4 regions of the Coprobacillus sp. AF33-1AC genome follow, and region 2 is predicted to be linked to each of the others. Evidence: riboswitches for the same ligand, from Rfam matches in the RefSeq annotation. Region 2 holds a riboswitch; each other region holds the start of a gene.

Region 1 (7,947 bases), on a different contig from region 2:
CCAACATTATCACAAGAAGAAGTATGTAGTAAGCTTAATATCTTTGTCATTGGTGATTCAGTGGCTTTGGGTGCTTCATCAAAATTACAAGAAACATTCCCTCAAGGAAAAATAGACGCCAAAGTATCTAGACATTGTTCAGATAGTGTAGATATTTTACAAGCAGCACTGAATTCAGGATGGAACGGTGATGGACTTATTTTCTCTCTTGGTACCAATGGTCCTGTATACGACTTTATGCCTAAAGTACGCAGTATGTTAGATGCCAACAAACCAATGTTTGTCTTATCTGTTCATGCACCTTATCAATCATGGAGTGATGATAACAACGCAAAAATCAAACAATTTGTTGATGAAAATGATAATGTTTATTTAATTGATTGGGCAAGTTATAGTGAAGGACATCCAGATTGGTTTGTAAAAGATGAAACGCATTTAACGGATACAGGGATAGATGCTTTTAATAATTGTATAAAAGAAAAAGTATTTTCAGTATTTAAAGATAAAAAGGTGAATTAATCACCTTTTTTTGTATAATTTGATAAAATTTGTATTTTTATAATTCATATTTTTGTTATAATGTCCATGCTTATTATGGGAGGGAAATATGAAGAACTTACAGGAAAAATATATAGCCGGACTAGATGGTTTACGTGCTGTAGCTGTCTTGATGGTTATTGGTTATCATTTAAAACTGCCTATTTTTAAGGGTGGGGTCTTAGGAGTGACAATCTTTTTTGTCATATCAGGATTTTTAATTACCAGATTATTACTACAAGAATTACAAAAAACAAATAAAATAGATTTAAAGAATTTTTGGATAAAAAGAATTAAACGTATTTGGCCAGCCCTTATTTTAATGGTGTCAGTGACAGTTATTTTAAGTGCTATTTTTAATCGTTTAGTTTTTACGAAAGCTTGTCGAGATTTTATATCTGCTTTACTAGGATATAATAACTGGTATCAGATATTTAATAATATTTCATATTTTGATAATGGGGGTGCTCCATCACCATTATTACATTGTTGGTCATTAGCGATAGAAACCCAATTCTATCTTATTTTCCCATTGATTATCATTATTATCGCAAAGTTTAAATCAACAAAGAAAGAACGTCATCAAGTTCTTTCTGTTATCACAACATTACTTATTATTATTTCTGCAATCTTAATGGCTGTCTTGTTTAATCCAAATGGAGATCCAAGTCGTGTTTATTATGGATTAGATACAAGATGTTTTTCATTATTAGTAGGAGCGTTACTCGCTATCATTGTAGAAAGTGATATCAAGATAGGTTTAACTAAACCAGCAAATGATATTATTGGAATCATTTCATTAGTATGTGTATGTATAATTGTAACAAAAGTAGCCGGATATGATGCTTTTCTATATAAGGGAGGATATCTTCTAACTTCTATTCTTACAGCATTTGTGATCTTATCGATCTTAAGAAAACAAAGTATGCTATCTAAGTTTTTATCAATACCGGTTATTGATTGGTTAGGAAAACTATCATATAGTATCTACTTATGGCATTATCCGATTATTATTTTAATTAGTGGCGGACAAAGTGCTTCTCTTTCAATTATGTTATTAGAAGTTACTTTGACATTAGTGGCTTCAGTATTATCATATTATTTAGTAGAAACACCAATAAGAAGAGGTATCTTATCTAAGACAATAAAGATGTTAAAAGACAAGATTCAAAAAGATCAAAGGGTCATCAAAAAAGGAATCACGATTGCCTCTGTTTGTTTAGCGTTAGTTGTTACGAGTACGTTATGTGTAGCCTTTGTTCCTAAAGAAAATATGTCAGATGATATCGTTCAAGAATCATCAAACAAAGTCGTAAAGAAAGACATCAAGAAACCTGAAACAACACCATCTACAACCAATAGTCAAGATAGTCAATATGTAGATTTATCTAATGGTCAAGAAATTATCAATAACTTAGATGTTTTTGTTATTGGTGATTCGATTGTAAGTGGATCTTTTGCTAAGTTCCAAGAGACATTCCCTCATTTAAAACTAAGTAGTAAAGAATCAAGACAAGCTAATTTAAGTATTTCTATTTTAACTTCAGCATTAAATGAAGAAGGATGGAATGGGGATAGTTTAATCTTTGCTTTAGGAACAAATGGTCCATTATATGACTATTTACCTAAAGTAAGAGAACTCTTACCACAAGATAAAACGATGTTTGTTATTTCTTTACATGCACCTTATACTCAGTGGCAAGATGATAATAATCAAAAAATAGAAGAATTCTGTAAAAATACAGATAATGTTTATTTGATTGATTGGGCTCAATATTGTAAAGGACATAATGATTGGTTTGAAAAAGATCAAACTCATCCTAATAAACTTGGGGGAACTGAACAATTCTTAAATTGTATTAAAGAAAGTATTATTAAAGCATATCAAAAAGATAAAATTAAACTCACTAAAAAATCATAAGAGGTTTCAAATAACCTCTTATTTTATATAATGAGATAGAGGTAACAATATGAATTACGAATTAGAAGTTGTTGATACAAAAGAATATGAAAGTGCTAAAATATATCATCTTTATTTACCGCATTATCATTATATGAAACAACACTTTCATCATAATGTAGAATTAGTCTATTTAATACAAGGAAGCTTTATGGGTTATATAAATGGTAAGGCTTATCATGTGTGTGAAAATGAACTCTTTTTAGTCAATACAAATGAAATTCATTACTTTGAGATGCTGGAAGATTGTCAAATGATCACAATCCTTATCTCTTATGATGCTTTAAAACAATATGAACCTCAAATAGATAACTATTATTTTGATATTCACTTATCTTTAGATAGACAACAAGAATTAAAAGAAATAATTCAGACTATGGATCAATATCGTAAAAGTCAAGATCACTATAAATATCTTAAAGTTATTGAATACTTACATCGTATTTATTATCTATTATTAACTGATTATAAAATAAAAAGAACAACCCCTTTATTAACTAATACGCATCGTATTCAAAATATCTTAGAATACATCGAATTACATTACGGGCAATCATTAAGTATTTCATTATTAGCCCAAGAATTTCATCATTCACCTAACTATTTATGTCGTTATTTTAAAAAGATGTGTGGCATGACTGTTTTACAATATATTAAAACGGTTCAACTTAATCATGCTTATATTGATGTGTGTAGCACAGATTTATCTATTGCGACTATTAGTCATCGTCATGGTTTTGTTGACAGTAAATCATTTATCAAAGCTTTTAAACAAAAATATGGAAAAACACCGGGAACTTATCGAAAGGATAATAAATGCCTATAAGATAGGTCCTTTTTGGGTATAAAAGATAAAATAAAAAGATAAAATGTTAGATGAAAGAGGTGGAATATGAAAACATGGTGGAAAGAGAGCGTTATTTATCAAATTTATCCTAAAAGCTTCTATGATAGTAATGGGGATGGAATTGGTGATTTAAAAGGAATTATATTAAAGTTAGATTATTTAAAAGAATTAGGAATAGATATTATTTGGTTATCACCTGTCTATGCTTCACCACAAGTTGATAATGGTTATGATATTAGTGATTATCAGGCAATCTCTAAAGAATATGGAACAATGGAAGATTTTGATTGTTTATTAAAAGAAGCACATCAAAGAGGAATCAAGGTTGTGATGGATTTAGTTGTTAATCATACCTCCAATCAACATCCTTGGTTTATTGAAAGCAGAAAAAGCAAAGATAATCCTTATCGTGATTACTATATTTGGAAAGAAGGCAAGAATCATCAAGCACCTAATAACTGGGAATCAGTCTTTTCCGGTTCTTCGTGGCAATACGATAAGCAAACGGATATGTATTACTTGCATCTTTATTCTGATAAACAACCGGATTTAAATTGGGAAAATGAAGATGTAAGAAATGATATTTATAAGATGATGAGATGGTGGTTAGATAAAGGTATTGATGGTTTTAGAATGGATGTCATTAATAAATTAAGTAAAGTACAAACATTCCAAGATGTTTTTCCACAAACTAAAAAATATATGAGACCATCAAAATATGTCAGTAATGGACCAAGAATTCATGAATTCTTAAAAGAGATGAATCAAAAAGCATTATCTCATTATGATGTCATGACAGTTGGGGAAATTACTTCGTGTACTATTGAACAAGCTAAACAATATACAGGAGAAAATGAGCATGAATTAAGCATGTTATTTCAATTTGAACATACTGATGTTGATGCGGGTCCTTATGGTAAATGGACACCGGTTCCTTTAGATTTAGTAAAACTAAAGAAGATTCTTACAAAATGGCAATATGGTTTACAAGAAGAAGGATGGAATAGTTTATTTTGGGATAATCATGATCAACCTAGAGTCTTATCAAGATTTGGTAATTTAGATTATATGCAAGACTCAGCTAAAATGTTAGCTACGACTTTACACTTTTTAAAAGGGACACCTTATATTTATCAAGGTGAAGAAATAGGCATGACAAATTATCCTTTTACCTCTTTAGATGAAGTCAGAGATGTTGAAGTATTCAATGCTTACCAAGATTTAGTTAAAGATAAAAAAGCATTAACGCATGAACAAATGATGAAAGGAATCTGTGCAAGTAGTCGTGATAACGCAAGAACACCAATGCAATGGAATAATGAAAACAATGCTGGTTTTACAACCGGTAATCCCTGGATCAATGTTAATCCAAACTATAAAACCATTAATGTTCACCAACAATTATTAGATCCTAATTCTATCTTTCATTATTATCAAAAATTAATTCAGTTAAGACATCAAATGCCAATCATTGTTTATGGTACATATGAATTATTAGAAGAAAATCATCCTGATTTATATATTTATACCAGAACATATCAAGATGAAAAATTATTAGTTATTAATAATTTTTCTAGTCATGAATATGACTATGAATTAAAAGAATTTAGGTATAGTCAGTTATTAATTTCTAATGATCAATGTGATAAAATACACGATATTTTACATATCAAACCTTATGGCTGTTACGCCTTGTTACAAAAGATGTAACATATCTCTTAAAAATTGTTTATTTTTTAAAACATATCATTATATTTAAAGTTGTAATAGATAGGCAAAACTATTGAAAAATAGTGACGCAAAGCTATAGGGGCTTTAAACTGCCAGCCAGCTGCACTCAGTTCATTTGATTGCATTTGGCTTTTATTTTACATAAATGATGGAAGAGGATATCTATGAAGAAAAGATGTAAATTTATATTATGCTTCATGGTTTGTTTAAGCATGTTAATGGGTATGTTACCTACAACAGCTTATGCAGATAATTCAGCAGTTGTGATTTCATCTGCGCAATTACTAGAAAATAACGGATCAGTATATGGAAATGGTATCCTTACTGGTACAACAGATAATGGTACTGAAGAAATGGATGATAAATGTTAGAATAGAGCTGATGATACTAATCGAGGGTATGATAACTCGAATGCAAATGATATTGTTCGTTCATTTGATGTCATTACTTATAATATTAATACAGGAGTAAATAACTTAGGTGGAAAAGCACATAAAATAGGATTTATTGTTGAGATACCTAATGATCAAGCTCTAGATGTAACTTCAATTAATGGAGAACTTATTTCAGAAAAAGAAGAAAATGATAAAAAATATATAATTTTCAATGGGATGTAGAAGCTAACCAATCTGCAGGATCTATTGAACATGGTTTTATAATAAATGTTGGTAACAAGCATCAAGGAGATGTTATTGAACCAAAGGTTACAGTTTACGTTGATGATGAAGCTAACAGTAAAACTGTAGCAATGCAACCAGTTACTGTTACCTCAGCCCCAATGTATAATATTGTATTAAAAAAAGGAAATTTCCAAAATACGTTTAATATTTATGATTTTGGAGCAAAAGACAAAACAGCCTATAAAGAAAATGCAGCAGCTTATAAAGATAGTGATTACAAAGTTACTGGTTTTAGACAAGTTTTTGGTTTTGCTTTAGAAATTAAAAAGCCGGGAAATGGAATCAAAGGTGTTGAATTACCAGATCCTAGTCAATATTTTACTTTTGATATCAATTTATCAGATTATAAGGTAAATGGAGAATCAGCTAATGATACGGGATTTGTACCTCTTTTATATTATTGTGGAGCTAATAACGCAGGTGGAGCGCAAGTTAATGGCATCCCATTTACAGATAGTAGTGCGTCAGGTAAAACACCTCAACCAGAAAAATATTGTGATAATAGTGGGGAATATACAATAACTCAAGAAGGATCAACTTTACATGTTAAAGTAAAAAATTATAGTGTAGATTATAAAAAATTTCCTCAAAAAGATGCATATGGAAATATTTCTTATTGGGATGGAAAACAAGTAGAAATGATGAAAGATGGATTTTTTTCATCATACCAATTCCAAGTAGTTTATCCTTATAAAAATGCAAATGGGGATACTTTAATGAGTCAATTTGGTGTAGACCAAATTAGTGCTAATGCATCTGTAACAGTAAATAATATGCACGCAGTATCAGAAACAAATACTACATCTGATCAAGAAACAATCCCATTATATAACAGTGATGGTACTTTATATGAAAATACAGATAATAAAGCAAGTGAAACATTCACAAAAAATAATAAAGGGACACGTGACCATGCTATTATTTATTCAAATAGAGATTCAGCAAATTGGAATAATGGTTATACTGATGGTTCAGGAAATAAAGATGATGATATTGCAACTGTAGGAGCTAAAGATCTTGCATTTACGGCTACTTATAGTCAAACTAATGTAGGTGAAGCAGACGAATCAAGTCAAGTGCCATTAGGAATTGAACAAATGGTACTCTTTGATCGAAATGCCATAGAATTAAAAAAAGATATGAATGTTAACTTATCGAATAAGGAAGGCTATGAAGCTGAATATTTATATCTACATCATAAAGATGGACAAGGTTTAACTGCAGAATCAATGCGTAGTGCACAGTTAAGTGATTTTAATATAACAGATGATTCAACCGATTGCGATGGTGTTGTTGTTCGTTATCGTGGATGCTATACAAATAAAGAAAGTACAAATTTAAATCAAATGACAAGATTCTTCTGTAATGTTAAACCTAATTATGACTTGTCAGATCATGTTTATATGATTACTGCTGTAACGAATACATGGGATGCAAGAGATTTAACAGATGAAGAAAAAGCACAAATATTAGCTGATACACATAAAACAAGTATTAATAACATTACAAGAGCAGAATATAGTAAATGGATAAAAGATCATCCAGAAGTTAACTTATTTGATCATGCACACACACAAGCGGCAATAGATCATAGAGATTACTATACTGTTCCTGAATATGTTAATAAAAAGTATAATCCAGATTCAACAACACATAAGTTTAGTAGGAATAGTGCTGATGCTTTATATTTAGTTCCTTATACAGTATCTATTCAAAAGAAAGTAGCACAAAAAGAAAACGATAAAATTAAAACAAGTTATAATGTAAGTAAAAAAGAAAGATACGTTGATTATGTTGTTGCAAGCCAAATTACTTTTGCGAATAATGGTAACACCAGATAAGGATGCAAAAACAACAGTTTATTATACAGATACTTTACCTAAAGGTCTTACTTACGTTGATAGTACATTGTATTTAGGCGGAACTTATAAGTCAAAAGATAAAGATAAAGGTACAGTAACTGGAGGAACAAAAAATTGAGCCAACGGAAGTTACAAAAAATGAAAACGGGACAACAACATTAAAATGGGAAGTTCCTAATGTTTCATTAAGCGAAACTCAATTACCTCAAATTCATTATTCATGTAAAATTGGTGATGATGAAAATCCAGAAAATGATGTTAATGATCAAGTTGCATTAAAGAATAATATTGGAATTCAAACAACTGAAGATCAAAGAGAACTTACATCAG
Region 2 (7,947 bases):
ATTGGGGTTGATTCAGCAAGTTTACCAAATGATAAAACTGGTACAGCTTTATTAAACGGAAATGGTTATACTGATTGGAACATCGCAACAGATGGTACAGCTGGTGTAACAACAAGTATTACAAAAACTCCTGAATCTAAAGAAAAACCATTCTTATTCTTAGATGATGATGGAGAATATAAAGTATTCGTTCCAAGTTTAAGAAAGGATACAAAAGGTATTAGCTGGTCTGAAACTGATATGGGTGAAGGTCAAGTTATGTCATTAGACAAATTCTATATCGCTAAAGAAGGAGATACAGCAGCTAAAATCAATGAAGAATTAGACGCAGGTAAAAATATTTTCTTTACACCAGGTCAATATGATGCTGATGAAGTCATTAAAATTAATAATCCTGATACAATCGTATTAGGTACAGGTATGGCAACAATCGTTGCTGACAACAAAGATGCAGCAATTGAAGTTGCAGACGAAGATGGTATTACAGTTTCAGGATTAGTATTTGATGCTGGAACTAAAGCAAAATCTAAATATTTATTAAAAGTTGGGGAAGAAAAAACAGATAAAAGACATAATGACAATCCAATGTTATTACAAGATTTATTCTTCCGTGTTGGTGGTACAACAAACCAAGCAACAACAGCTGAAAACGCATTAGTTATTAATAGTAACGATGTAATCAATGATCACTTCTGGATTTGGCGTGCTGACCATGGTGCTGGGGTAGCATGGGAAAACACTCGTTCAGATTATGGTATGATCGTTAATGGTGATCATGTTCATATGTATGGTTTATTCGATGAACACTTTAACAAAAATGACGTATTATGGAATGGTGAATATGGAGCAACATATTTCTTACAAAACGAAAAATGTTATGACCCAATTTCACAAGAAGCTTGGATGTCACATGAAGGTTTAGTCAATGGATATTCAGCATATAAAGTTTCAAATAAAGTTAAACATCACTATGCTGTAGGTATGGGTATTTATAACGTATTTATTTATACTGGTCCTACTTATGATTCATCTGAAGTACAAATTCAATTAGATAACCCTATTGAAGTACCAAATACTGAAGATGTATTAATTGAAAACGCATGTACACAAACATTCGCTAAAGATGATGGTGTATTACAAAAATTCAACCATATCATCAATGATGTTGGTGAAAGTGTAAGTAGTGGTATTGATAAAGCTACTGGTACAAAAGGTGAAGGTTGGGCACGTAAACATATCTTAAATTATAGAAATGGTATTTGTAATCGTGGTACAAACTATAACAAGATTCAAGAAACAGGATTAAATCCTTATAATGAAAAAGGTGATGTAGATATCACTGAATTAGTTGGAGCATATGAAGATTGTGATGATAAGTTAGATTTAGGTAAAATTTATACTAAAGAAACATTTGATCCATATGAAAAAATCATGGATGAAATTCAACCAATCTATAAAAACTTCAAACAAGAACAAGAAGGTGGAAAATATATCCCACATCGTTTAACTCAAAAAGAAGTAAGTGAAAAAGCTAATGAAATCAGAGATACTTATGCAGCGTTAGCTATTGCTGATGCAGATTATACTGATTTAGATAAAGCTTTAGCTGAAGCTAAAATCATTAGAAAATCCACTGACTATAAAGGTCAATATTATACAAAAGATAGTAAAAAAGCATTTGATGAAGCTTACAAAGTTGCAAAAGCTTTAGCTGATGCTCGTGATGATGGAGATATCTTAACAGCTCCAGACCAAGATAAATTAACTAAAGCAACTAAAGATTTAGTTAATGCAATGGATGAATTAGTCATTGATGATGCTGATTTAACTCCATTAAAGAAAGCATTAGATCGTGCTGATAAGATTATTGCTGGAAATAATTATAAAAATAATAAATATGTTCCAGCTACTAAAGAATTCTTTGATTACTATTATGGATTAGGTAAAGATTTATATGATCAAAGAGCTGATTTAGATAAACGTAGTCAAGCATTAATTGAAGCAAGAGCTGCTAACGTTAATGCTGGTATTGATCAATTATTATTATTGCCTGCTAATACTGGGGACTTAGAAAAACTAATTAAATATGCAGAAGAAAATATTCGTGATGGTGAATATTTCCAAAATGAATATTATATTAATGTAGCTAAATTCTTAGATTACTTAAATAAAGCAAGAATGGTTATCAAAGATGCTAACATTAATGATCAAGCTACTATTGATGAAACATATCAAGATTTATATGACGCTATTATTAGTTTAAAATTAAAACCAGCTGATTATGAAAGATTAAATCAATTAAGACAAGAAGCGTTAGATATCGTAGCAAGCGATAACTACAAAAATGATCGTTATACATTAAAGACAGTTACATTCTTTAATGATGAACATCAAGTTGCTAAATTATTCAGCAATGATTATATGATTCCAGATCAAAAAGTGGTTGATGAAGAAGCAGATAAATTAGATTATGCAATCAAACAATTAAGATTAATAGATGATGGAAATACAGATCCAACAGATCCAACAGATCCAACAGATCCAACAGATCCATCAAAACCATCAGATCCAAGTAATCCATCTACTCCTTCAAAACCAACAAATACAAGCAATACAAACAAAAATAATCAATCAGGAAACAAACAAACAACTACTAAAAAATCAAATGCATTAAGTAAAGTTCTTACTGGTGATAATCAACAAATCTTAGGATATGTATTATTTGCTGGTGTAGCATTCGTTGCATTTGTCGTATTAAAGAGAAAGAAAGCTCATTAATATGAATAAAAGAAAATTTATTAAAAGAACAGCTGTCGCACTAATAAGTGCGATGTTGTTCTTTACTCCTGATTGTATTGCTGTTAAAGCAGAAGAATATGTTAATCCATATAATTCATGGAAAACGTAAGCAGTAAGTTATCCACAAAAAGGACAACTTGTTCCTGCCGGTCCAATTGAAATTAAATGGAATGCATTAGAAAATACTGATGTAAAAAAATATGAAGTTTATTTAGATGGTAGTTTACAAAATGTTCAAATTGAACAAAATGGAAAACAATTAAGTTGTAGTGTTTATTCTACAAAAGTAGAAAAACATCAAGTTAAAATTTTAGCAGTATTAGACAATGATACGAAAGTATCTACAAGTATTAGAAATTTCTTTGTATCAAAAAAGGGTTTAGGTTTCTATTCAGAAAATAATGGAGCAAGTAATTCTTTGTCTTATTCACAAAACTTAGGATTATCTTGGTATTATAACTGGGGAACACAACCATTTGATGAAACAAATGTAGCTAATCATGATTTAGACTATGTACCAATGATTTATAACAATAGTGCTAATATCAAAAATACATTAGCTAATTTAAAAGCAAAAGGATATAGTACAGTTTTAAGTTTTAATGAACCAGATTATGTTAATGAATCAAATATTAAAGCAGACGTAGCTGCATCATATAACAAAGATTTCCATGATAGTGGTTTAAGAATTGGTTCACCGGCTACAATGGGTAGTACAACTGATGCTAATTGTTGGTTTGAAAACTATTGGGGAGCAATATCTGTCAAAGATGATTTTATTACGATTCATACATATCCAGGCTATATTGGGTTGGATAATGATAATACAGGATTTACACCAGAAAAAGCGGCGGATAGTTTTGTAACTTATCTTACTAATGTATATGAAAAATATACTAAACCAATCTGGATTACCGAACATGCTGCTTCTGCCAATGATGCTAACTGGCATCCATATGACGGAAAGCAAAGTGAACATAATCAAGCAGTTCAAGAATATATGGCTATTTTGATGAAAAAATTAAATAACTTAGATTTTGTTGAAAGATATGCTTGGTTTACTTTTGATAGTACAAGTTTTAATGGATCATCTAGTGCTCTTTTCTATAACAAAGCAGATATATCTAATGGAATTGATGAGTCAAGACTTGGTAAATTAACAACACTAGGAGAAATTTATCGTAATAATGGTAACCCAACTGGTTATACAGTAGCAAAAATAGATGGATCAGATATTATGACTGTTGCTGATGAATATGTAGATGACTATGTTAATGTTACAGTTCATCCTAATGCTGCTAGTCAACAAGTTCAAAAAGTCAAACTAGGAGATAAATTAGGACAATTAGCTGATCCTAGTGAAAGAGAAGGTTATACATTTAAAGGTTGGTATAAAGATCAAGATGGTAATGATGCATTTGATATTAATGAATCCATTGATTATGATATTGATATTTATGCTAAATATGTAAAATTAGTAACTGTTGATATCAATGGTGATAAAAAAATTGTTGAAGAAGGAACAACTATTGATAAACCAAATGATGCATTTAAAGAAGGATTTAAATTTAAAGGTTGGTATGTTGATGAAGATCATACTCAAGAATTTGACTTCAGCAAACCAATTACAAGTGATACAAAAATTTATCCATATTTTGTTTCAGTGCATACTGTAACAATGAATGGACAAACTATTGAAGTAGAAGATGGACAAAAGGTTGCACAACCAACAGATCCAACAAAAGAAGGATATGTATTTAAAGGTTGGTACACTGATACATCTTATACAACTCCATTCGATTTCGATGCTCCAATAACAAGTTCAGTTACTGTTTATCCTCATTTTGTACGTTTATGTACAGTAATAATTGATGGACAAGAACAAGTTGTTGAAGCTGGAACAACAATTAGCCAACCAACAGATCCTACAAAAGAAGGATATGTCTTTGATGGATGGTACACAGATGGACAATTCAAAAATAAATTTGATTTTACTAAAACTATTACATCAGATATTCATTTATATCCTCATTTCTTAAAAGTTTGTACTGTAACAATTAATGGTCAAACGCAAACTGTAGTAGAAGGAAATACAATTAATAAGCCAGCTGATCCAACAAAAGATGGATATATCTTTGATGGATGGTACACTGACGAACAATACACTCAAAAATTTGATTTTACACAAGGTGTAAAAAATAATGTTGAGTTATATGCACATTTCTTGAAAATCTACACAGTAACCATTAATAGGCAACAACAAACTGTTACAGAAGGATCAAAACTAGCTAAACCTGCAGATCCAACAAAAGAAGGATTCGTATTTAAAGGTTGGTATAGTGATGTAAATTATCAAAATGCTTTTGATTTTAATCAACCAGTTAATGGTGATGTAACACTTTATGCATTATTTGTTGAAGCTGATTCTTCAAATAATGGTAGTGGTAATCAACAAACATCAAATAATAATGGTTCATCAAATAGTAATCAATCAAATACTACAACTACTAAAAAAGCATCTAAAGCTAAAAAAGCTACTAAAAAATCTGTTAAAACAGGTGATGATACAATGATGATGACTTATGTATTTGGATTATTTGGCGCTATTTTAGGACTTACATTATTAAAAAGAAAATATGAATAAAATATAGATAAGGAGGAAAGTATGGAATTATTAGAACGTATGAGAGAAATCAGCGGAGGTTTATATATATCTGATTTATGTGGTAATTTCTATATGACAAATAATCAAGTAAATGAATTAAAACAAATTGATTCTAATGATTATTCTATTCATGAATGGAATGATGCGGCGCAATATATTAGTGGATCAAATATTTGTTTTCAAGATATTAATGACGCTAAATCTTTTATATGTACTCTTTTCTCTTTAAATAAAAAATTTTATTAAAATAATCTAAAGGTGTCTAGTCGACACCTTTTTTGTTACAACAAATGAAACATGTTACACGATAAAGCGTTTTCATTCTTTCTTTTACAAATAAAGTATATTATATAAATGTAATTTATTTGGCAAAACTATTGAAAAATAGTGACGCAAAGCTACAGGGCTTAACCGTAAGGAATGCTGGCTGAGTTGCATAGAGCGATGAAGCGGATGACTACGGTTTTTTTATTGAGGAGGAGAAAAGAAAAATGAAAAGAGGAAAGAAAACATTACCTTATGCATTAGTATTATCAATGGCATTTTCAATGGTGCCTGCTCCTGTTTATGCTAGTGAAAATGATATAATGAATTTACCTGTACAATTATATGATTTTGATGCTGATGGGTTATTTTATGAGTATGCATTAGGATTAGGAATGGATACGCTAGGTTTAAAAGAATCAAATAATGGAGAAGTTACTCAAGGATTAGTAGAGTCAGTACTAGGGAAAGATGGTAATCCGGTATATAAGAAAAACTCGATTGTTTCAGCTGCTGCTACTATTCAAAGAAACGTTAAAGATGATGCAAATTTAAGAAAGTTTGCTATATATAACACTTTAGTTAGTAAAATGCAATCAAGTGGGTCTACGTATTCTGATATTTTAAATAAAAAAGATGATCATTATTTTTATGATAGCTGGCATATGGATTCAAGCAAAAATGTTAAGACAGAGGATGGACTCATTTATGAAGGTAGTAAGGATTTAGTCTGGCAACATGAAGGCGATGGAGTCATTAATAAAGGGTTTAATGATCATTTAACAAATATAGTCAATGTTGAAAAGAATACAGATTATAATTTTGGTTATTGGCGTACAAATGAAAATATCAAGTATCAAATTAAGACATTAGATGGACAAGTTCTATTGGATAATAATGCAACACAATTTAATACTGGTAATCATGACCAAGTTATTATTGATATTTATAGAGATGATGATGGAAAAGATGATTTAAAGTTTTCTATTGCTAAATTAACAAATACTAAAACAAACATAACATCAGAAAATTATTTGGGAGAAGGTGGTAAAACATTTATCTCTGAAAATTGGAAATCTGCTAATTATGATCAATATACTAAAGCGGGTGGTCAGCTATACAATGGTAAAGTTTATTTTCAACAAGTAGGTGATGGTGTAGGATGTTTAACCGATGCTTCTATTACATACCAAACAGATATTTTGCCTAATCAAAACATTATATTAAGTTATTGGCTAGGTGATAATGGGTTTAAAGCAGATGGAATGAGTATTGATATTTTAGATGATAATGGAATTTTGACTACAGTAAATTTAGAGGATATAAGTGGTAGTCATGAACAAAATATATCCGTTCCTCAGGGTACTGGAACAATCAAACTAAGAATTAATGGTAAAGCAGGATCAAGAATCGCAGCGCTAAGTGTTCATCCTGAAAACAGCCTTTCATTACCATTGGGTGATTATGATGAAACAGAAACAAAATATAATCAAGGACAATTAAATAGTGTAGATGATTGTCTTACATGTATGGATTATGCCTATTTAAGATTAAAGAATTTCTTTAATCAAGATTTCAGTTTAAATAAAAAAGCTGATAAATATAATCAAATGGTTTTAAAAAATACAGGAAGTGGAAACCAAGCTCAATATACATTTGATGCTGGGATAAAAACTAAATATGATGGAAATAAGTTCTATAATGATGATAGCGGAAATGAATCCCATGGTTTCTTCCCATTAGATTATTTGGACGGTGAAAAATTTAGTGATAATAATGTAACTGATCCACAAAATCATAATTATAATTTTGGAATGAAAGTACAGGGAGACTTTATTTATAAAAAAGGAGCTAATCAGTATTTTAATTTCAGAGGTGACGATGATGTTTATGTTTTCATTAATGGAAAGTTGGCAGCTGATTTAGGGGGAGCTCATTACTCATCAGATATTGAATTAAACGTAGATGAGTTTGCTCAAGCGAATGGTATTTTAAATGGACAAAAATGTGAATTTTCATTATTCTACTTAGAGCGTCATACTTCAGCGAGCAACTGTTATATTAGTACTAATTTAAATATTGGTAAGCATGCTGAATATAAATTTAAAAGTGGTACAGAAGGTGTCGAGTTACCTGAAGCACTTAAAGAATTGGTACCAGTTGATGAAGATGAATACTATAAAGATGATATAGTAGCTAATAGTGAGTATAATAAGAAG
Region 3 (7,947 bases), on a different contig from region 2:
TTGTACATAAAAACGTATATATAAAAAGATAGGACTTGGAGGGCCAAGTCCTTCTTCGATATATAGGGATAGAAGGAGATAAATATGGCAAATAAAGATATGGATAAAATTGTTAATCATGCAAAATCAACTGGTTTTGTTTACCAAGGATCTGAAATCTATGACGGTCTTGCTAATACATGGGATTTTGGACCATTAGGAGTAGAAATGAAAAATAATATTAAACAATTATGGTGGAAAAGATTTATTCAAGAATCACCATATAATGTTGGTTTAGATTCAGCAATCTTTATGAATCCAAAGGTATGGAAAGCGAGTGGACATGTTGATGGCTTCTCTGATCCATTGATTGATTGTAAAGAATGTAAAACACGTCATCGTGCTGATAAATTAATCGAAGCATATGATCCAGATGTACATAGTGAAGGTTGGACAAATAAACAAACAATGGACTATATTAAAGAACATCATATTGTTTGTCCACAATGTGGGAAAAGCAATTTTACTGATGTTAGACAGTTCAAATTAATGTTTGAAACACATATGGGTGTAGTAGAAGATGATAAATCTGTTGTTTATTTACGTCCAGAAACTGCACAAGGTATTTTTGTCAATTTTAAAAATATTCAAAGAACATCACGTAAAAAAATTCCTTTTGGAATTGGTCAAATTGGGAAATCATTTAGAAATGAAATTACTCCAGGTAACTTTATTTTTAGAACAAGAGAATTTGAACAAATGGAAATTGAATTCTTCTGTAAACCTGATACAGATTTAGAATGGTTTGCATATTGGAAAGACTATTGTCAAAAATTCTTATATGATTTAGGGTTAAATAAAGAAAATCTTCGTTTTAGAGACCACGAAAAAGAAGAATTATCATTCTACTCAAAAGCAACATGTGATGTTGAATATAAATTCCCATTTGGATGGGGAGAATTATGGGGTATTGCCGATCGTACAGATTACGATTTATCTCGTCATATGGAATACTCAAAGAAATCTTTAGAATATCTTGATCCTCAAACAAATGAAAAGTATATTCCTTATGTCATTGAACCTTCTGTCGGGGCAGATCGTTTATTCTTGTCTGTTTTCTGTGATAGTTATCAAGAAGAAACATTAGAAAATGGTGAAACAAGACAAGTTATGAAATTACACCCAGCAGTTGCACCATATAAAGTTGCTGTTTTACCACTTACTAAAAAACAAAGTGATAAGGCTGAAGAAGTTTATGCAATGTTAGCTAAACATTTTTCAGTTGAATATGATGTGTCTGGACAAATTGGGAAACGTTATCGTAGACAAGATGCCATTGGTACACCATATTGTGTTACTGTTGACTTTGATAGTTATGATGATCAAGCTGTAACAGTACGTGATCGTGATACAATGGAACAAATCCGTTTACCAATAGATCAATTAGTAGATTATATCAGCGATAAGATTGCATTTTAAAAAAGGAGGCAATCATGCCAAGACTCACACCTGAAAAGATCAATGAAATTAGAAGTAGCGTAGATATTGTTGATGTGATTGGAAATTATTTACCATTAGAAAGAAAAGGACGTAATTATATGGCAGTATGTCCTTTTCATAATGATACACATCCTTCAATGTCGATTTCTCCTGAAAAACAAATTTATAAATGTTTTGTTTGTCATCACGGAGGTAATGTTTTTACTTTCTTAAAGGATTATTTGAAAATATCATATATTGAAGCAGTGAAAATGGTCGCTGAAATGGGACATGTTGATATTCATGAATTTGATTTTCCTGAAAAAAAAGTACAGGTTGACAAAGAAAAAGAGCCGTTTTATTTAATGCATGAAGAAGCAAATAAAATTTATCGTCATTATTTAAATACTAAGTTAGCTATTGGCGCAAATGATTATTTAAATGATCGACAGATGACACAAGATATTATTGATTATTTTGAAATTGGTTATGCACCTGATAAAAATATCTTATTAAATGCTTTTGAAAAATTAGGTTATAACAAAATGCAGGCTTTTGCTTCAGGCTTAGTGATTGAATCAAATCAAGGTTATGATCGTTATCATGATCGAATTATGTTTCCTCTCCATAATAGTGATGGGAGAATTGTTGGATTTAGTGGGCGTATATATAAACAAAATAATCACGAATCTAAATATATGAATTCACCTGAATCTAAAATATTTATTAAAGGTGAAACTTTATATAATTATCATCGTGTAAAAGAAGCGGTTCGTGAAGAAAATGCAATTATTGTTTTAGAAGGATTTATGGATGTCATAGCGTTGTATAAAATAGGTATTAAAAATGCTGTGGCTATTATGGGAACGGCACTTACAAAAGGACATCTTCATCTTTTAAGACGTTATACAAAAAATATCATATTATGTTTGGATGGTGATCGTGCTGGAAAAAGTGCAATGATGAAATGCATTGACGAACTTATTCCTGCTGGTTTTCAAGTATCGGTAGTTGCTATTCCTGATAATAAAGATCCAGATGAATATATTAAAGATAAAGGAAAAGAAGAATTTATTCATTTATTGAAAAATCCATTGTCTGCAGTTTCTTTTAAAATGAATTATTTTTATGAAGATATGAATAAAGATAATTATGAAGATAGAAGAAAGTATTTGCAGACAATGGTTGAAATTATCGCTAGAATTGATGATTTTGTTGATCGTGATTATTATGTGGGTCAATTAGAAAATAAATCTGGATTTTCTAAAGAGATAATTTATAATTTACTAAATCAACAGCATCATGAAGAAATACCGCAACATCAAGAAATACAACATATTTCTTATAAGCAAACTCAAAAAATGGTAGATAAGTACCAAAAAGCAGAACGGGATTTATTGTATTATATGATGTTGGATAAAAAATATGCAGCAATGTATGAAGCAAAGGCAGGATTTATGTTTGATCATATTAATCGAATTATTGCTTCTTACATTATTGATTATTATCGGCAACATCAATTTATGCAAATTGCTGACTTAATCAGTAGTATTGATGATGATCAAATTGTGCAAACTATTATTGATATTGCTTCTTTAAATTTACCTAGAGAAAGTAATAATCAGGCAATTGAAGATTATATATTAATGATTAAAGAAAGAGCAAAGATAGAAAGAAAAGAAGAATTAACAAGATCATTAGTGGAGACTTATGATCCTAAACAAAAAGCACAAATTTTGGCTGAAATTATAGCTTTAACAGAAAAGGAGTAGTATATGGCAAAGAAAAAAGTACAAGCAGTATCATTTGATGATTTAGAAAAAATTGTTTTATCAGAAGCAAAAAAGAATAGCAATGTTTTAACTCAAGAACAAATTGATGAGTATTTATCTACATATGATTTAAGTGATGAAATGGCTGAGCAACTTATAGAGTTTATAGGAAATCAAAATATTCAAATATCTGATGATGGATTAGATGCTTTAGATGTTGATGATTCAACATTACTGTCAGATGTTCCAGATATTACTGATGATGACTTAGCTGTTGATGATATCAAAGATGATGAGCCTGATTTAGATTTTGATGGTGATTTTGATATGATGACTGGAGATACGCTTCATATGTATCAAGTTGCTGATGAAGATAAAGAAAGCGAACATACACAACTTGGAAGTAATGTCAAAATTAATGATCCAGTTAAAATGTATTTAAAAGAAATCGGACGTGTAGAATTACTTTCACATGATCAAGAAATTGATCTTGCTAAACGTATTTTAGATGGTGATGAAGAAGCAAAAAAAGAACTTGCTGCAGCTAACTTAAGATTAGTTGTATCGATTGCAAAAAGATATGTTGGACGTGGAATGTTATTTTTGGATTTAATTCAAGAAGGAAATATGGGATTGATTAAAGCTGTTGAAAAATTTGATTATACTAAAGGGTTTAAATTTTCAACATATGCAACTTGGTGGATTAGACAGGCAATTACGCGTGCAATTGCAGACCAAGCTCGTACAATTCGTATTCCAGTACATATGGTTGAAACAATTAATAAATTAACTCGTATCCAAAGACAATTAATTCAGGAGTTAGGACGTGAGCCTACAGCAGAAGAAATTGCAGAAAAAATGGATGGTTTAACACCTGAAAAAGTACGTGAAATTCAAAAAATATCTTTAGAACCTGTATCATTAGAAACACCTATTGGGGAAGAAGATGATTCTCATTTAGGAGATTTCATTGAAGATGAAGGCGCTATGTCGCCTGATGATTATGCGGCTAATGAATTATTGAAAGATGAGTTAAATGAAGTATTATTAGAATTGACTGATCGTGAAGAAAAAGTTTTACGCTTAAGATTTGGATTAGATGATGGACGCACACGTACATTAGAAGAAGTAGGTAAAGAATTTAATGTTACTCGTGAACGTATTCGTCAAATTGAAGCTAAAGCGTTACGCAAATTAAAACACCCATCTCGTTCTAAAAGATTAAAAGATTTCTTAGATCGTTAATGATGAAATTATCTAAAAGATTACAGCTTATAGCTGATATGATTAGTCAATATAAACAAGGAAGTAAGATTGCTGATATAGGGACCGATCATGCTTATTTACCATGTTATTTGGTTGAAAATAATATAGTAAGTCATAGTTACGCATGTGATGTAGCACAAGGACCCTATGAATCATCACTTTCAACTATTAAACAATGTGGTATGCAAACGCAAGTTACTGCACTGTTAGGAAATGGATTAGAGCCTATTCTTGATAAAAAAGTAGATATGATAAGTATTGCAGGAATGGGATCTTATCTTATTGTTGATATTTTAAATCAACATCTTGATTATCTTAATCAAGTCAATGTTTTATTTTTACAGCCCAATGCGAATGCTGATTATTTAAGAAAGTATTTGTTTAGTCATAATTTTGGTATGATTGATGAAAAATTAATTAAAGATGGACATCATACTTATGAAGTTATGGTTGTACGAAAACTACAAAGAAAAGATATTTATTATAATGAGTTAGATGAAGAATTTGGTCCAATTTTAAGAAGAGAACAAACATCGTTATTTAAAGAAAAATGGAACAATCAGTATTGTACTTATAAAAATATTGTTAAAGATTTACCAAACAATCATCCTAGAACGAAAGAGTTAAATCATAAAATAGAAATGATAGAGGAAGTTTTAAATGAAAGCAAATAAGATAATGGAATATTTAGAAGGCTACTTTCCTTTATCCTTACAAATGGATTTTGATAGATGCGGATTACAAATAGGAAATAAACAAACAGAAGTGAACAAGGTATATATTGCCCTAAACGCAGATAATGAAACATTACAACACTGTATTGATGAACAATGTCAAATGCTCATTACTCACCATCCATTTTTACTAGAAGAATTAGTTAATATAGACTTGGAAAATCATCAAGGAAAATTTATAGAAAATGCAATAAAAAATAATATTGTTGTTTATAGTTTGCATACTTGTCTAGATCGAGGAAAAAATCATATTTCGATGAATGATTGGCTAATTAATCAATTACCAGTTGAAAATGTACAATGTTATGATCGTCATGAAATTGGTAAAAAGGCAATTTTAAAAGAACCTATGAAGGCGAAAGATTTTGTAGACTATATTAAAGATGTATATCATTTATCATATGTAAGATGTTCAAATAATGAAGATAAAATGATTCAAAGTATTGCTATATGTGGCGGAAGTGCAGCAGATGATTTAGAAGTCCTTGCTGGAGAGGTTGATTGTTTTATTACTGGTGATAGTAAGTATCGCCACGCTAAGTATGCTATTGATCATGATATATTTTTGATTGATGCAAACCATCATTTAGAGGTTATTTTTGAAGAAGAATTGGCTAAATTACTAAAAGAATTACCTCTTGAAGTAGATGTTCATCATAGTTTAGATTATTTTAAATATAAATAGAGACTGCTAATTAGTTTCTATTTTTTTGTTTGATATATTATTGTATATATTTTATAATACATGTAGGTAAATATTGGCAAAACTATTGAAAAATAGTGACGCAAAGCTACAGAGCTGAACCATAGAGAAGCTGGCTGAGTTGCATTTATTGTAAGTCGGTTTTCTATGGTTTTTTATTTGGAGGAAAGGTTATGTTTAAGAAGTTTATAATTTGTGTTGTGGTAATGACGATGATAGTACCACTTTTTCAATTACAAGTAAGGGCTAATGATAGTATGTCATTGCCAGTACAGTTTTTCGATTATGATGCAGATGGACTGTTTTACGAGTATGCACTTTATAATGGGATGGATACATTTGGGTTAGGAACTTCAAATAATGAAGATGTTACAAAAGGTTTAGTTGAAAAGACGCTAGGTAAAGATGGAAATCCTGTTTATAAAAGAAGTGCCATTGAAAGTGCAGCAAGCACAATTCATGAGAATCTTATAAATTTAAAAGATGATCAAAATTTAAATAAATATGATATTTTTAAAAAATTTTCCAATTATTCGAATGCGAGTGGTTCTGTACATACTAGTCTTTCTGGTAGTGATACAAAACCATTTTATAAAAATTGGAAACTTGAAAATATAGATGGATCTGGTGATGGAGAATATTTACATTCTGGTAATGGAGTCGTATGGCAACAGGAAACGGATGGTGTTCTTAATTATGGTGTCAATGATCATTTGATTAAGGAAATTAACGTAGTTCCTAATACGGAATATAAATTTCATTATTGGATAACAGAAAAAGCAGGCGCAAGTAATGAATTGAAATACCGTGTATTAGATAAAAATGGTAAGGTTTTACTTGATAATAATCCTATTGATACAGTATTTAAATCTTCAACAGATACTATTACGATAGATATTTATCGAGTTGGTCAAACAAAGGATGTCCTTAAATTTTCTAATGTGTACTTAATTAGAGATGATAACACATTTACAGAAAATTATTTAGGTAATATCGAATCATCTTCAACAAGTAATTTCATTGATAAAGGATGGAAATCTCAATTATATAATCAAGCATCTAAAGAGAATGGAAAAATAGTAGATGGTAAAAATTATTGGCAACAAAAGGGTGATGGTATTATTTGTTTAAATGATTCTGCTATCTGTTTTGATACTGATATACCAACGAATCAATATATAAAATTTAATTATTGGTTAGATGAACAAAGTAACAATGGTAGTTTATCAATTGATATATTAGATGAAAATAATCATCTATTAGTAAGTAAAGAAGTAGATAAAAACGGAGGATGGCAAACATTTTTATTAGATATTCCTTCGGGACAAGGTAATATTAAAGTAAGAATTAATGGTCAAGGTGTATCTCCAAGAATGGCTGCACTATCAGTCACTCCAATGGGACAAGTTCTTCCATTAGGACAATATCAAGAAACATTAAATAAATATAACAATAATCAATTAAATGTTATCGATGATTGTAAAACATGTATGGACTATGCTTTTTTACGATTAACAAATTTCTACAATACTCATTTTTATTTGAATAAAATAGATACAACTTATTCAAAAATGATTTTAAATAAGACAGTTAATAATGGTAGAGAAGAGTATCTATTTGATTCATCAAAGCCTATTACCTACAAAAATGGTGAGTTCTATAATGATGGAAATGGTATTTTAGAGAGTGGCTTTTTCCCACTTGATTATCTATCAAATAGTGAAAAACATAGTGATGGGCAAGTTGACCACAATTTTCATTTTGGTATGAAAGTAGATGGTGAATTCATTTATAAACAAAGTTCAAAACAGTTTTTTGAATTTACAGGAGATGATGATGTTTATGTCTTTATAAATGGTCATCTTGTTGCTGATTTAGGTGGAGCACATAAAGCTGCCAATACAATAGTTAACATTGAAGATTTTGCTAAAGAACAGGGTATAAAAAATGGTGAAAAGTGTCATCTACAATTTTTCTATTTAGAAAGGCATACTACAGCGAGTAACTGCAAAAT
Region 4 (7,947 bases), on a different contig from region 2:
ACCGATTATTATTTTTATGATACTATTTTTATTTTCTGCAATAACACTTATTTATTGGAGCATTAAAAAGAAAAACTAGCAGATTGCTAGTTTTTTTCTTGCCATTTCATGATGACATCTTTACCATGATGTGCCAAAGCAACATAAATTACTTTTCCTTTTAGTCCTTCATCATATCGATTATTTTTGATTTGTTGAATAGCTTTACATGCAAGTTTGTTTAACTCATCATGTATGTTATCTTTCTTTTCTTTTAAGTATTTAAACTCCAAAACAAATGATGTACGTTTTTCATCTTTTGCCTTTAGAATAATATCACATCTTCCTTTACCAGTTTCTCTGTTTGAAAGGATATCATATCGATTTGATAAACAGACACACATACCTAACATCATCATATGATAACTATTTTCATTAGTTAAATCATGATAGGATGGTAACATTAAAATGTTTTGATACTCGTTAATAAAGTTTTCCTGTTGTTCATGAGTGAGATAACGGCTCAGTCTCGTTAATTGTCCTTCATTTAAAGATAGGTAATATTCTGTCAGACTTCTAAATTCTGTTTGGACTTCTTTGTTAGGTATTTGAATGCTGTAATAATTGTCCATGAGATCTATGACTTTATTGATTGTTAAATATCCAGCATTAACAAACAATCCCCATAGCGTCGCATTATCCGCTACTTCATAAAAACTTGTTTGCATCGTCACAGTCGTTTCTAACTGACTGTTGATGATGAGGTGATTATACTCTCTTTTAAAACCATCATTAGCATGCAATAGTGCTTGTTTAATCATTGTATTAGCACTGGTATTAACCCAGTAGGGCACAAGTTCTTTTGCACTGGCATAATTTAAAATAGACCAGGGATTATAGATATCGTTATTTCCAATATGATAGCCATCATACATTTCTTTGACATGATCATTTAACTGTAAATGATAGTATTCCAGTAAGGTCTTTGTTTCATGACTGTCAAAACCAAAATATTGACTGTAAGGTTTATCTAGCACAGTATAAACAACCAGATTATTCAAATCGCTAAAGATATTTTCTTTAGCCACTCTTTGAATTCCAGTAAGCATGGCATATTTTAGACTGTCAGAAGTTTTAAGTGAGTTATGAAGCAAACCAGATAGTCCGCCTTTTATTTCATCATAAAATCCATTTACATGAGCTTCTATAAAAGGTGTATCGTATTCATCTATAAAGACCATAACCTTTTTACCATAGTAATCTTCCAATCGTTCCATTAAAAATGAAAGAGCATCGTTGATACCTGTTAAATCATTATCATATTGAACTAATACGTCATATAGATGATCATATTTTGCTTTTTTAAATCCTTGTAAATTTTCAAATACATAACTATGTTTGTCCCATTGATTTTGTATTTGTGTCTTAATGGTTGAAACAATAGTATCTTTATCTCTTTTGGCATCTGCAAAAGAAATAAAGATCGTAGGATATTGATTCATTTCATTTGCATAAGGGGTATCCATGATTTTAGTATCAATAAATAATTCTTTAGAATCTTTCGTTATATCGAAGAATTCGTTCATCATGGACATATTAATCGTCTTACCAAATCTTCTAGGTCTAGTAATTAACGTCACTTTACTTTTATTTTTTAAAAAGTCTTGTAGCATTAAAGATTTGTCTACAAAGTAATAATCATTTTCTCTTAATTCTCTATAATTAGATATTCCTATTGGTATAGCCTTCATTGCAGTCATCCTTTCTTTTCATATTATAAACTATTTTATGTTTCTTTACTATATTATTACAAATGAGATAAAAGAAAAAAGAGAAGCTTTACAAATAGCTTCTCTTTATATAAATATATGATTTTATAATTAATTTTGAGCTTTGATATATTGTAAATCAATCATTTTTTGGTTGACTTGTTTTGCTAGTAAAGTATTAAATGCATCATTACCATTTAACTTATCATCTTTTAAGAGACTTGATGGAATATAGTTATTATTTAAGTCTTGTTGATCTTGGGCTGTAGGTGTAATGTTAGCGTCAGCAAGTCCATGATCTAATAAATAAGCACGATATTCTAAGAAGTGATCTTTATGTTCTTCTTTTAACATGTTGTTTTGGTCTCTTACAGAGGCGTTTTGACGTCTTGAAGTTAAAGAGACGACGATATATTTTTGGGTCTTAATTTGGTTAATAATGGCCCTTTGGTAAGTAATGGTACGATAGATATCTAAGTTATTTTGATTATCGTATGTACCACTAAAGAGGACAACAATATCATTTTCATTAAAATCAGGAACATCACTCTCTACTTGAGTTAATTGATTAAGTGGCGTTTCTTTACCAGCTTCATTTCTTGTAAAAGTATGCATATTACGATTAGCGTCATAACTTAATGTACCTTTAATACCATTAATCGTGACATCGCTAAAGTTAGTACCTGTACTTTTTAAAACATCTAAAGGTTGATTTTGTTCATCATATAAAGGAACATCAACAGGGGTTTTACCTTGAGGAATAGTGATATTATTAACATAGATTTTAATACGTCCTACACGGATAGCTAAATCTAATGAAGTATCTTGATTACCACCTATTTTAATAACTTGACTATTACTCAATGATTCTAAAGTGAGGGGATAACTAGCAAAATCATTACCGATTGTTAAGCTATCGCCAATACAATAGATTCTTTGTTTTGGTGTTTCATCTTTTTTTGTTTCTGTTTTTGCTGTTTGTTCAGTTTTTGTTGTTTGATATTTTTTAGCGTTATTGTTAGTGACATGTCTGTCATAACCAATTAAACCAAGAATAATTGCAACTAAGACCAGAACACTAATAGGAAAAAGTGATTTTTTCATTTTAGTAATAGTAGTAATGATTTCCAGATGAAGTTTTTGCTTTAGTAAGCACACTACCTAGAACATTAACATTATTTCTTTGTAATTGTTTGATGCAGTTGGCAGCATCTTTTTTGTTGGTATCTTGGCTAGAAACAGCAAAAATAGTTCCATCTACAGCATTTCCTACAGGAATAGCATCAGAAATCATTCCTACAGGAGCACAGTCAATAATGATAAAATCAAAATATTTTTTAACTTCATTAATATAATCTTTAAAAGTATGAGATCCTAATAATTCTGAAGGATTAGGAACATGAATACCACCAGTTAATACTGTTAATTCACCAATAAATGATGGATGTTGTACCGTTTGGAAGTATTCATAATTAATCATATGTTTTTGTCTAAAATCAGCTAAAGCATCAGTTAAACCTTGTTTATTAGATAATCCCATATACTTATGTATAGTATTTTTTCTTAAATCAGTATCAATTAATAAAACCTTATTATACTTTGTCGCAAAGATATAAGCTAAATTAATAGATAATGTTGTTTTTGCTTCTCCTGATTGAGTAGAAGTAATACATATAGATTGAATATCTCGATCAACAGTAGAAAACTCTATATTTGTACGAATATGACGAAAGATTTCAGCATAGTCAAATTGACTATGTTTTCTTTGTTTATCAAGAATATTTAATGTTCTTCTTTTATTCACTCTTGCCATTGTTATCTCCTTTTAAATAGTTTTTTAAATAAAGACTGTTTTACTTCAATTGGTTCTACTTCTTCATTATTAATAATATGAAGAGGATTTTCATACATTAATGTATGAATTGTTTCATAATTATATTTCTTCACTAATAAATTAAAGACTTGTTGTAAACAAGGACTACGATGACCATCACAGCGATGAGTATCACTAGCGATAACATGTATACATCCTGCATCAAGTAATTGATAAGCAAACTTTTGCGCATGTTTACCATGATAACCTAGAAAGCTTGTCGCATTGACTTGGATAACATAACCACAATCAATGAAATCTTCTATTCTTTCTAAATCTAATTCATCTTTAAAGTATCTTTCTACATGAGCAATAATCGGTGTATAGCCTTTTAACTGAATTTCATATAAATAATCTTCTACTTCATTTTCATTCCCTAATTCATTTCTGACATCGAATTCAACTAATAAATAATCAGTATTTTCAATAAGAATATATAAATCATTTTCTAGCGCTTCTAGATAATCATGATTTAAAAATAATTCACATCCAGCTAAAACTTCTATACCATAGTTTTGTGCCAATAACTTTAAGTCTTCAATTCTTTTTTTGATTTGTTTAAGGTCTTCTTCATTTTGGTTACCTGGAACAACATGGGGTGTCGCTACGATTGTTGAGATACGATTTTCTTTTGCTTTTTCTAAAGCAATCTTGGCATCTTCTAATGAAGGCATCCCATCATCTATTTGCCAGGCATAATGACCATGGATATCGATAAAAGCCATTATTTATCCTCGAAGTAAGGAATAACACCAAGATTAGGAATACCTAAATAATTTTCAGCGTCTTCCTTAGTATGAATACGATTATCTAACATAAAACGGATAAAGATAATACCAATACTTACAATTAAACCAACTAAACCACCAATCACTAAGTTTTTAGTTAAACTTGGTGATACAGGTGTTGTTTGAAGTTTTGCTTCATCAACAGTCGTAATGTTATTAATATTTAATGTATCTTTAACTTCTTGAGTAAAAACACTGACTGTTGTATCAACGATCTTTTTAGATAATTGAGGATCATTCGTTGTAGCTGAAATAGAAATGATTTGCGTATCTGATTCATTAGAAACTGCAAGGGCTGATGAAACGACACCAGTATCGACTTTTAATTCTTGAGCGACTTTACTTTGAATACTGTTTCCATTTAATAAAGCTACATAGTTATTAGTCATTAAATTGTTAGATGTGATTTGTGAATAATCAACAACCCCTTCATTAACTTGAGGTTTAGGGAATATTCTTGCTGAAGAAGAATATTTCTTTTCAACAAAGAAAATAGTAAAGACCCCAACTAAAATGGCACATACTAATGTAGAGATAATGATAATATGTAAGTGACTTTTTAATACTTCAAACAGTTCACCTAAATTTATTTCAATGTCTTCATTTTGAATTTCTTGATTTTCTGTCATTATAGGACTCCTTTTATATATATATTACTTATAAATGAATAATTACGTCATGTTACATTATTATATAAAAGTAAGCAAAAATCAACATATTTATCCATTTTAAAGTTGATAACTTGCATAGATTAGTATATACTTTTGTATACAAAAAGATAGGCAAGTCTATTGAAAGATAGTACACGCAAAGCTAGAGGGTCTAAGCACGAAGATGTATGACAGCCAGTTGCATTTGTTAGTCTATCTTTTGATAGGCTTATTTTTGTAGAATATACCAAATTATGACATAATACTTGTTTATTTATCATATATAGATATAATAGGCATGATTATAAATGAACATTACGTCAATTGTTATTTATAAGGGGAGGGTAAATAATGACCAAGGAGAAAAGTCAGTTGCTTTTAAGAAGAGTATGTTTAATCGCATTTGATACAATAAGTATTATCATATCATTTTTCCTATCATCATTTATAGCCTACAATGGTCAGATTGAATTAAGCTTTTTAAAAAATACTTATTTAGTGTTAAGTATTTTATTAGTATTGAGCTTAGTTTTTTTTACCCATATGAAGCTATATGTGAGCTTATGGCGTTATGCTTCTGTCAATGAATTATTAAATGTCATCATCTCAGCGATGATGAGTTCAATTATTTATTGTGCTTTATGCATTATTCTTAATTTAAATCCACCAATTAGTACTATGTTTCTTTATTTATTAATACTGTTACTATTAATTGGAGGATCACGATTTGGTTATCGTTTTTTAAGATTATATGCTGGAAGACATGGTTTGTTTGGAAGAAGTGATGAAAACTGTAAACGAGTTATGATTGTGGGTGCTGGTAGTGCTGGTGAAAAGATTTTAAGGGAAACACTGGTTACTCCTAAAATTAATAAACAAGTGGTTTGTTTTATTGATGATGATCATACAAAACATAATCGAAGAATTCATAATATTCCTATCGTAGGGGATCGTTATGATATTGTAAAAAAAGCAATTGAATATAAAATTGATGAAATCTATGTTGCTTTACCATCAATTGATGATAAGCAAGTTTCAGAAGTCCTTAACATCTGTAAAGAAACCCGATGTAAACTAAAGAAATTACCAGGTATGTATCAGTTCTTAAATGATGAAATCATTTTAGAAAAACTAAAAGATGTAGAAGTACAAGATTTATTAGGTAGAGATCCAATCAAAGTCAATCTTGAAGAAATTATGGGCTATGTAAAAGATAAAGTTGTCATGGTTACTGGTGGTGGCGGTTCAATCGGTAGTGAATTATGTCGTCAAATAGCTAAGAGTGAACCTAAACAACTGATTATTGTCGATATCTATGAAAACAATGCTTATGATATTCAATTGGAGTTACAAAGAAAATATCCTGAACTTCATTTAGAAACAATGATAGCTTCAGTAAGAGACGCTAATAAAATTAGAGATTTATTTGCTTATTATCGTCCTGATATTGTTTATCATGCAGCTGCTCATAAACATGTTCCTTTAATGGAAGATGCACCTCATGAAGCGATTAAAAATAATGTCTTTGGTACTTTAAATGTAGCCAAAGCAGCAGATCATTATGGAGTAAAAAGATTTATTTTGATTTCTACTGATAAGGCAGTCAATCCAACGAATATCATGGGAGCATCAAAAAGACTATGTGAAATGATTGTTCAATCATTTGACAAAAAATCAAAAACAGAATTTGTAGCTGTTCGTTTTGGAAATGTATTAGGATCTAATGGATCAGTCATTCCATTATTTAAAAAACAAATTAAAAATGGAGGACCAATTACTATTACCCATCCTGATATTATTCGTTATTTCATGACCATTCCTGAAGCCGTATCTTTAGTATTACAAGCAGGAGCGTACGGACATGGTGGTGAAATCTTTGTCTTAGATATGGGTAAACCAGTTAAAATCTTAGACATGGCTAGAAACTTAATTAAATTATCAGGGTTAGAACCTGATGTCGATATTGAAATTAAGTTTATCGGGTTAAGACCTGGAGAAAAGTTATATGAAGAAATGTTGATGAAAGAAGAAGGTATGCAAACGACACCTAATAAGATGATTCATATTGGTAAACCAATAGAATTATCAGATAACTTCTTTAATCAATTAGACAATCTTTATCAATTAGCCTATGATGAAGATAGTGATATAAGAAAAGCAGTACATGAAATCGTAGATACATATCATTACGATGAAAAAACAACACATGGAGTGAAAGTCGCAGTTTAAAAAAGATAAAGAAAAGTAATCGTCGCAGGGTCGCGTTACTTACATTTATCGGTTATACATAGCCTAGTCGAATAACGATACGTTATTCGATGGGCGAAGCGTATCTAAAAGGAGGAAAAAGCATGTTTGATAATTGGTATGTCGTTCAAGTTAGATCAGGTAAAGAAGATGAAATCGTGAAAGCCTGTCATTTATTAGTTGATCGTAGTATTCTTCAAGAATGCTTTATTCCTAGATGTAAGAAAAAAAAGAAGTTTAGAGGAACTTGGAAAATCGTCGATGAAATCTTATTTAAAGGGTATATCTTTATGATTAGTGATCGTATTGAAGATTTATATACGGAACTAAAAAGAATACCCGATTTAACCAAGCTACTTGGTAATGATGGAAAAGATATCTTTCCCATCTATCCCCAAGAAGCTAAGTTTCTTACACGTTTTTCAGATATAAATCATGTGGTAGAATTTTCTAAAGGAATGATTATTGGTGATCAAATCACCATCATCGAAGGACCTTTACAAGGTTTAGAAGGAAAGATTACAAAGATAGATCGACATAAGCGTATCGCTTATATCGATTTAGAATTATTAGGTAAAATTAATCGGGTTCAAGTAGGACTTGAAATTATTAGTAAAAACTAAGAGATATAACATAACGTA

What was found. Region 2 has a riboswitch for cyclic di-GMP ahead of DWZ53_RS09605 (SHIRT domain-containing protein). Riboswitches for the same ligand answer to the same signal wherever they lie in the genome.
Region 1: linked by a shared signal. The riboswitch ahead of DWZ53_RS01740 (hypothetical protein) and the one ahead of DWZ53_RS09605 (SHIRT domain-containing protein) in region 2 are both predicted to bind cyclic di-GMP.
Region 3: linked by a shared signal. The riboswitch ahead of DWZ53_RS04435 (fibro-slime domain-containing protein) and the one ahead of DWZ53_RS09605 (SHIRT domain-containing protein) in region 2 are both predicted to bind cyclic di-GMP.
Region 4: linked by a shared signal. The riboswitch ahead of DWZ53_RS01985 (nucleoside-diphosphate sugar epimerase/dehydratase) and the one ahead of DWZ53_RS09605 (SHIRT domain-containing protein) in region 2 are both predicted to bind cyclic di-GMP.

The regions. Positions count from the first base shown of each region.
Region 1 covers NZ_QRQB01000002.1:102,304-110,250, reverse strand. The annotation lists gene DWZ53_RS01760 (acyltransferase family protein) at 1-519, shown strand, start outside; gene DWZ53_RS01755 (acyltransferase family protein) at 608-2,458, shown strand; gene DWZ53_RS01750 (AraC family transcriptional regulator) at 2,508-3,323, shown strand; gene DWZ53_RS01745 (alpha-glucosidase) at 3,390-5,054, shown strand; cyclic di-GMP riboswitch class I at 5,108-5,183, shown strand; gene DWZ53_RS01740 (hypothetical protein) at 5,240-5,446, shown strand; gene DWZ53_RS01735 (hypothetical protein) at 5,824-7,596, shown strand; gene DWZ53_RS01730 (hypothetical protein) at 7,580-7,735, shown strand.
Region 2 covers NZ_QRQB01000028.1:15,194-23,140, reverse strand. The annotation lists gene DWZ53_RS09620 (fibronectin type III domain-containing protein) at 1-2,778, shown strand, start outside; gene DWZ53_RS11455 (hypothetical protein) at 2,780-2,908, shown strand; gene DWZ53_RS11450 (InlB B-repeat-containing protein) at 2,954-5,443, shown strand; gene DWZ53_RS09610 (hypothetical protein) at 5,465-5,710, shown strand; cyclic di-GMP riboswitch class I at 5,822-5,904, shown strand; gene DWZ53_RS09605 (SHIRT domain-containing protein) at 5,956-7,947, shown strand, end outside.
Region 3 covers NZ_QRQB01000008.1:22,513-30,459, forward strand. The annotation lists gene DWZ53_RS04410 (glycine--tRNA ligase) at 85-1,458, shown strand; gene dnaG (DNA primase) at 1,473-3,230, shown strand; gene rpoD (RNA polymerase sigma factor RpoD) at 3,234-4,475, shown strand; gene DWZ53_RS04425 (class I SAM-dependent methyltransferase) at 4,478-5,170, shown strand; gene DWZ53_RS04430 (Nif3-like dinuclear metal center hexameric protein) at 5,157-5,915, shown strand; cyclic di-GMP riboswitch class I at 5,981-6,062, shown strand; gene DWZ53_RS04435 (fibro-slime domain-containing protein) at 6,107-7,947, shown strand, end outside.
Region 4 covers NZ_QRQB01000003.1:22,141-30,087, reverse strand. The annotation lists gene DWZ53_RS02015 (Cna B-type domain-containing protein) at 1-79, shown strand, start outside; gene DWZ53_RS02010 (AAA family ATPase) at 87-1,730, opposite strand; gene DWZ53_RS02005 (hypothetical protein) at 1,860-2,906, opposite strand; gene DWZ53_RS02000 (CpsD/CapB family tyrosine-protein kinase) at 2,854-3,561, opposite strand; gene DWZ53_RS01995 (tyrosine-protein phosphatase) at 3,564-4,346, opposite strand; gene DWZ53_RS01990 (YveK family protein) at 4,346-5,038, opposite strand; cyclic di-GMP riboswitch class I at 5,181-5,266, shown strand; gene DWZ53_RS01985 (nucleoside-diphosphate sugar epimerase/dehydratase) at 5,411-7,288, shown strand; gene loaP (antiterminator LoaP) at 7,411-7,929, shown strand.